2 regions of the Mesorhizobium sp. B3-1-7 genome follow, and region 2 is predicted to be linked to the other one. Evidence: predicted binding sites of a transcription regulator. Region 2 holds the regulator's gene; the other holds the start of a gene.
The links. Region 2 encodes LexA, which represses DNA repair genes until DNA is damaged. Its sites were predicted from a motif close to TGTTCNNNNTGTGTTCNG; they were not measured.
Positions count from the first base shown of each region.

Region 1: FJ417_RS32000 (PA0069 family radical SAM protein) is a predicted target of LexA. The motif match lies at 2,138-2,155, and genes of this name have one in related genera.

Region 1 covers NZ_VFTL01000061.1:16,444-20,450, reverse strand. Annotated here, with positions in the region: gene FJ417_RS32020 (4-(cytidine 5'-diphospho)-2-C-methyl-D-erythritol kinase) at 1-423, shown strand, start outside; gene moaB (molybdenum cofactor biosynthesis protein B) at 410-967, shown strand; gene FJ417_RS32010 (hypothetical protein) at 1,092-1,682, shown strand; gene FJ417_RS32005 (glycosyltransferase) at 1,577-2,080, opposite strand; gene FJ417_RS32000 (PA0069 family radical SAM protein) at 2,230-3,384, shown strand; gene FJ417_RS31995 (ribonuclease HII) at 3,582-4,007, shown strand, end outside.
Region 2 covers NZ_VFTL01000005.1:80,447-84,453, reverse strand. Annotated here, with positions in the region: gene FJ417_RS05725 (ComEC/Rec2 family competence protein) at 1-1,813, shown strand, start outside; gene lexA (transcriptional repressor LexA) at 1,854-2,588, opposite strand; gene kynU (kynureninase) at 3,038-4,007, shown strand, end outside.

The sequences.
Region 1 (4,007 bases), on a different contig from region 2:
GGCATCGGCGACGACCTGTCGCCGCTGCCTGCGTTTCCGGCGCTTGGCTTGGTCCTGGTTAATCCGAGCGTCGCCGTCTTGACGCCGGACGTGTTCAAGGCGCTGTCCAGCCGCGACAACGAGACGCTGCCGCCGCTGCCGAAGCGCCTCGACTTCCACGCCGTCCGCAACTGGCTGGAGACGACGCGCAACGATCTCGAGGCACCTGCCCGCTCGATCCAGCCGGCGATCGGCGAGGCGCTGAAGGCGCTCAAGCGCGCCGACGCAGCTTTCGTGCGCATGTCCGGCTCGGGCGCCACGTGTTTCGGCCTGTTCGAGACCGGCAATGTCGCCAAGCGCGCGGCGATCGAGATCCGCGCGCGCCATCCCGACTGGTTCGTCGCCGCGACGCGCAGCATGGAGGTGACCGATGGCGAAGCTTGACGAGAGCCGGCCCTTCATTCCGGTGCGCATCGCCGTGCTGACGGTTTCCGATACGCGCAGCCTTGCCGACGACAAGTCCGGCCAGACGCTGGCCGACCGCATCACGGAAGCCGGCCATACGCTTGCCGCCCGCGACATCGTCACCGACGACAGCGAGAAGATCCGCGACAAGGTTCTCGGCTGGTCGAAGGACGAAAACATCGATGTCGTCATCACCACCGGCGGCACCGGCTTCACCGGCCGCGACGTGACGCCGGAAGCGCTGGAGCCGATTTTCGAAAAGCGCATGGACGGCTTTTCGGAAGTCTTCCACCGCATCTCCTATGACAAGATCGGCACCTCGACGATCCAGAGCCGGGCGACCGGCGGCGTCGTCAACGCCACCTTCGTGTTCGTGCTGCCGGGCTCGCCCGGCGCCTGCAAGGATGCCTGGGACGGCATCATCAAGGCGCAGCTCGACTACCGGCACATGCCCTGCAACTTCGTCGAGATCATGCCGCGGCTGGACGAGCATCTCAGGCGCGGCGGCAAGACCGGTGCATAACTAAAGGCAAAACATCCCGACCGGCATCCGGTTTGCAGGCGGAATGGCGCTCTCGCCTACGAGCAGCCATTCCGAAGCCACGACCGGCAAAGTACCTTGTGCTGCGAACAAGGGACAATCTGCCATGACCGTTCACAGCGGCGGATGCCATTGCGGCAACATCCGCCTGAACTTCTCCACCGCGCTCGATCCGGCCGGACTGGAAATTCGCGCCTGCCAGTGCTCGTTCTGCACCCGGCATGGCTCGCGCGCGGCCGCCGATCCGAACGGACGCCTGAGCATCTCAGTCGAAGACAGGGTACGGCTGCAGGTCTACCGCTTCGGCCTGCGCACCGCCGACTATCTCGTCTGCCGCGAGTGCGGCGTCTATGTCGCGGCAATCGCCGGCGAGGGTGACGATGCGAGAGCGATCGTCATCGTCAACGCGCTTGACGATCACGAGTTGTTCTCCCGCCAGCCGGTCGCCGTTCGGTTCGATGCCGAAACGCGCGAGCAGCGTGTCGCCAGGCGCCGCAGGGCCTGGATGCCCGTCGAAATCAGAGGGACCTGGATGCGCAGGGACAGCGCTTCTTCCTTCTCCCACAACAAGGGTAGAAGGGAGAGCCTGCATCACTTCGGCGGAGCCACCCAGATTTCGGCGTTCAGCCTTCTGGCGGCAAGGCCGCGCGCCAGGGCCTCGGCGCCGCGCGCGCTCTTTGCCAGGACCGAGGCCTGATGCTTGCTGATGACAAGACCCTCGGCCAGCGCGCGGTTGCCCGAAAAGACGCGGGCCAGGAAAGGCGCGCGGCCGGCCCGGGCGCGTGAAAACCGCGCCGGCATGGTTTGCTTCGCCGCGTGCGCCACCACCTCGTCGATCCATCCCTCGGCAAGCCGCGCGCCGGGTTCCAGAAAAAGCAGCCAATCGCCCTTCGCCTGGCCGATGCCGGCGCCGATCCCGCCGGTCACATAATGGCAGCCGGCATGTTCGGCCACCCGATGCGTCTGGTCGGTCGAGCCCTGATCACAGACGACCACGTCGCGCACCACGCCCTCGACCGCGCCGCCGACCAGCGAGGCGAGCGTGCGAGCAAGACCCTCTTCGTCGTTGCGGGTTTCGATGAGAACGCTGAGCATCCTTAGCCGAATAGCGGAAAGCCGCGACTTGCGCCAGTTACAGCTTTTCGTCGAAAAAGTTCTTGCTTTGTTCTCTTCGGTAAAATAGGAATAGTTTCATGAACAGAGCGATTCGACAGCCTGCCGACAGTCCCTGGGAGAGGGCGAAAATGGAACAGATCGTGCGTGCCGACATTGCTGCTTTCGGAGCAGGCAGAGCCGAGATGGCCAATGCAATGATCGAACAGAGCGGCATGCGCGTGCGGCCCGACCGCAATCGCGGCCGTTCGGCCGGCATCAACCCGTCGGGCCGGTTCGAGCCGGTCAGCCGGCATGTGTTCGACGACGGCTGGAACTCGCTGGAGGAACTGCCGCCGTTCAAGACGGAAGTGCAGGTCGAGAAGCCGCGCACGATCATCACCCGCAACGAGTCGCCGGACATCTCTTTCGACCGTTCGATCAACCCCTATCGCGGCTGCGAGCATGGCTGCGTCTACTGCTTCGCCAGGCCGACGCATGCCTTCATGGGCCTGTCGCCGGGGCTCGATTTCGAATCGAAGCTGTTCGCCAAGCCGGATGCCGCGCGCATGCTGGACAGGGAATTATCGAAACCGGGCTACCAGCCGCGCACGATCGCCATCGGCACCAACACCGATCCCTACCAGCCGATCGAGAAGCAATACCGCATCATGCGCGAGATCCTGGAAGTGCTGGAGGCGCGCGGCCATCCGGTCGGCATCGTCACCAAGTCGGCGCTGGTGACGCGCGACATCGACATCCTGTCGCGCATGGCCGAGCGCGGCCTTGCCAAGGTGGCGTTGTCGGTGACGACGCTTGACCGCATGCTGGCGAGAACCATGGAACCACGCGCGTCGACGCCGACGAAACGGCTGGAGGCGATCAGGCAGCTTTCGGATGCCGGCATTCCGGCATCGGTGATGGTGGCGCCGATCGTTCCGGGCCTCAACGATCCGGAGATGGAACGCATCCTCGATTCGGCCAGAGCCGCCGGTGCAAGGGAGGCGGGATACGTCATCCTGCGCCTGCCGCTCGAAGTGGCGCCGATCTTCAAGGATTGGCTGCTGCGCCACTATCCCGACCGCTACCGGCATGTGATGTCGCTGATCCGCTCGATGCGCGACGGCAAGGATTACGATTCCGAATGGGGCAAGCGCATGAAGGGCGCCGGTCCCTATGCCTGGCAGATCGGCCGGCGTTTCGAGATCGCCGCCAAGCGGCTCGGCCTCAATGTCGAGCGGCGGCAGCTTCGCACCGACCAATTCGTCGCAGGTTCGGGCGCCGGCGAACAACTGATGCTGCTTTAACCTCAGTGCCGGCCATGACGGGCCGGCGCTAAGCAATTCCAGGCCAAGCGATTTTCCGTTTGGAATTGCAGTCCTTTTGAAGAATCCCGTCCGGCCATTGTCCCCCCGGCCGCGAGACGGTGCCTTCCCGGTCCGACGCCCCATCCGACCCGGAAGGACTTGCGGAGAATCGGAGCCGATGCGAACCTCGCCGCACCATGGCTCGCGCGCGTTCCGATTCTCCGCTTCTCTTTGAAATGGTCGAGAAGCCCGACTTCTCGATCGAGACGAAGGCGATGGCCGACGGGCTGTGGCCAGTCGCCGGCATGGACGAGGCAGGGCGCGGTCCGCTCGCCGGACCGGTGGTGGCCGCCGCGGTGGTGCTCAACCCCGCCAATATCCCGGAAGGCCTCGACGATTCCAAACGCCTCACCCATTTGCAGCGCGAGGCGCTGTTCCTCAAGATTCTGGGGTCGGCGCTCAGCGTCTCGATGGCCTCGATCAGCGCCGAAGGCATCGACAACAGCAACATCCTGAAAGCCAGCCTCGAAGCGATGCGCCGCGCCGCCGCCGGCCTGTCGTTGCAGCCGAAGCTCGCTTTGGCCGACGGCCGCGACATTCCGCCAGGTCTCGCCTGCGAAGGC
Region 2 (4,007 bases):
CAGGTTGTCGGCCCGCAGGATCCCGTCCGGCATGACAGCCGGGTCGATGCTGACCGGCTATGCCAAGCTGCTGCCGCCGACAGGTCCGGTTCGGCCGGACAGCTACGACTTTTCCTTCGACAGCTATTTTGCCGGCATTGGCGGCAGCGGCTTTTTCCTGGGTGATCCAAAGCTGATTGCGCCGGTGGAGGCGCCCTTTGGCGCCCGCATCGCATCGGCGGTGGAAAACGCGCGCGAAGGGATCGCCGATCACATCAGGAGCGCCATCGGCGGATCCGAAGGCGAGATCGCAGCGGCACTGATCGTCGGCGTTCGTGCCGGCATTCCGGAGGCGATCAACGAGTCGATGCGACGGACCGGCATCTACCACATCATTTCGATCTCCGGCCTGCATATGGCGCTGGTCGCCGGCACGATCATGGTCCTTTTGCGCGGCGCCTTCGCGCTGTTTCCGGATTTCTCGTCGCGCCGACCGGTGAAGAAATATGCCGCTGGAATCGCGCTGCTCTCGATCGCCGCCTACCTCGTGATCTCCGGCATCGTGGTGGCGGCCGAGCGGAGTTTCATCATGCTGGCCGTGATGCTTGCCGCCGTGCTCTTCGACCGCGCGGCGCTCACCATGCGCAACCTGGCGATCTCGGCCATCGCCGTTATCCTTGTCTCGCCGCACGAAGTGGTCGGCCCAAGCTTCCAGATGTCCTTCGCCGCCACCGCCGCGCTGGTCGGCGCCTATGCCGGTTTTGCCGACTATCGCGCCGGCAAAACGACCGCGCCGCCGGCAAAGCGTTCGTTCCTCGGCTTCCTATCGCGAAAACTGGCGATCGGAGTGGGTGGTGCCGCCGTGACATCGCTCATCGCGGGCAGCGCGACATTGTTGTTTGCGATCTGGCACTTCCAGCGGGTGTCGCCGCTCAGCCTGCTGGCCAATCTGGCGGTCATGCCGATCGTCTCACTGATCGTCATGCCGTTTGCCGTGTTGAGCGCGCTGGCCATGCCCTTCGGCTTCGACGGCCCATTCCTTTATGTGATGGGCAAGGGCCTGACGGCGATGATCGCCATTTCGGCGTGGATCTCCGAGCGCTCACCGGTCGACGCCGTCGGGCTGATCTCGATCCAGTCGGTGCTGCTGGCGACGGTCGCGCTGGTCATCGCGACGATGGCCACCACCTGGCTGAGGCTTGCCGCCGTACCCTTCGCGCTCGCCGCGCTGCTGGCCATTCCGCATGTCCGCGCCCCGGATGTGCTTGTCTCGGAGGACGCGCATCTGGTGGCGATGCCGATCGGCGGCGGCGAGCTTGCCATCAACCGCACGCGCTCCAACGAGTTCACCACGGACAACTGGAAACGGGCGCTGAAAGCCGAGGAAATCGTACCGCCGGAGACGTTCGCTAAAGACGCCCTCGACATCGCCGATCCCGTCGACCTGCCGCCCGGCTCGCCCTTCTACTGCATCGGCGACCTCTGCATCGGCCGGCATCCTTCCGGCGCCATCGTCGCGCTCACCGAGAATCGCGCCAGCGCCCGGCCTGCTTGCGGTTTCGCCGACCTCATCGTCATCGACGACGCCACGGCCTACAACCCATGCCGCGATCCGCGCGTGCTTGTCGTCACCAAGCGGCAACTGGCACGCGACGGCAGCGCCGCCATCTTCTTCGATCCGCAATCGGCAACCGCGCGGCCAATCGTTCGCTACGCGGTCGAAGAACCGTACCGACCCTGGCACGAGCAGCGGAAATACGCGCGTGAGGCGAGGGGGCTGCCGCCCTATCAACGACCGGAAAAGCCGGCGGTCGCGCCGCAGCCTACAGAATAGGTGGCACGCAGTTCCGGCGAAGACCGCCGCGCGGTTCTGCTCAGTAACGGCGGATGAGTCCGACGAGCTTACCCTGAACCTTGACCCGGTCCGGTCCGAAGATACGGGTCTCATACGCCGGGTTGGCGGCTTCGAGCGCGATCGAGGCACCCTTGCGGCGGAAACGCTTCAGGGTCGCCTCCTCATCGTCGACCAGCGCCACCACGATCTCACCCGGGCTTGCCGTGTTGGCATTGCGGATGATGACGGTATCGCCGTCGAAGATGCCGGCCTCGATCATCGAGTCGCCCTTGACCTCCAACGCGTAATGCTCGCCGCCCATGATCATGTCCGGCGGCACCGAGATCGAATGCGTCTGGTGCTGGATAGCGTCTATCGGCACGCCGGCGGCGATGCGGCCCATCACCGGAATGGACACGGCCGAAACAGCGTCGTCGTCATTGCTGGGTGTCGGCGTGCGAGAGGGCGCCGCCGGCTTGACCTGGCGGCCAAGATTGCCCTGGCCGCCCTGGATGACGCTCGGCGAAAACTTTCTCGCGGCATTCAGGCCAGGCGCGATCGAGTCGGGCAGCCGCAGCACTTCAAGCGCGCGCGCCCGGTTCGGCAGCCGGCGAATGAAGCCGCGTTCTTCCAGCGCCGTGATCAGCCGATGGATGCCCGATTTGGAGGCCAGATCGAGCGCTTCCTTCATCTCGTCGAAAGACGGCGGAATCCCGCTCTCCTTGAGGCGTTCATGGATGAACATCAGCAGTTCATGTTGTTTGCGCGTCAGCATGGCGGCCCCCTTGGGTTCTGAAACCGGAATCAGAAAAACAAACCCAGAACAAACACTATCTGTTCCAGTTGTGTTCCGCAACCGTTTAAAGTTTAGTGAATTTGTTGAGGCTTCGGAAACAATGTTGCATCCAAGGGATACCTGGCCGAGTCAGGTCAGCGGTGTCATTGATTCCGCTCGATTATGCGGCCCTCCTTAAGCTGAAGCGCGGTCCAACACCATCACAAAGGCGCGGGCGGGATTGCTTCGGCTCTTGCGCGAACGTGCTTCACCGTGAACGAAACGGACCCAAAATGCCAACTTCGGCAATGATTCCGATCCATGGTCTTCGCCGTCTATGGACCAGCTAACATAGCGCAGAAGGTTCTTGCCGTGGCACGGACGGTGGTGAGACAACCGTCCTTGGCCAGCCGTGAGAGGCGCCATGCCGAAATGGAGGCGGCAGCATGATGGGGGGAATTCCTGATCTCGCCGAGACCGAGGCGATGGATGCAGCGGATCCGCTGCGCGCCCTGCGCGATCGCTTTGTCCTGCCGGAGGGGGTGATCTACCTCGACGGGAATTCGTTGGGAGCGGCCTCGCACGCCGCATTCGACGAGTTGCGCAAGGCAGCTGCCGAGGAGTGGGCGCATGACCTCATTCGTGCCTGGAACAAGGATGGATGGTTCGACATGCCGGTCGAGCTGGGCGACCGGCTCGGACGCCTGATCGGCGCGGCGCCGGGCCAGACCGTGGTCTGCGACACCACGTCGATCAACATCTACAAAGTGCTGCACGCGGCGATGGCGATGCGGCCGGACCGAACCGTGATCGTTGCCGAGGGCGACAGTTTTCCGACCGATATCTATATGGCCGAAGGGGTGACCTCGACCGGAAAGAACACTGTCCTGCGCCTGGCTGGCGTGGACGCGCCGAGCATCGAGGAACTGATCGACGAACGCGTGGCGGTGGTGTTGGTCAACCACGTCAATTACAAATCCGGCGAGTTGCGCGACATGGCGGCGCTTACGCGCATGGCGCATGACGCCGGTGCGCTGATCGTATGGGATCTCTGCCACAGCGCGGGCGCCATGCCGGTAGAACTTGACAGGGCAAGCGCCGATTTCGCCGTCGGCTGCACCTATAAATATCTCAATGGCGGGCCAGGTTCTCCTGCCTTCATCTATGCGGCCGAGCGGCATCTTGCCGATGTGCGGCAGCCGCTCAGCGGGTGGTGGAGCCATGCACGGCCGTTCGCCTTCGAGCAAGCCTATGCGCCAGGCACCGGCATCCGCCGATTTCTGTGCGGCACGCAGCCGGTCCTGTCGATGCGGACGCTGAAAGGCGCGCTCGACATCTGGAACGGCGTTGACCTGGCGACGGTGCGGAGGAAGAGCATTGCGCTGGCCGATCTGTTCATCGAACTCGTCGAGGCACGGT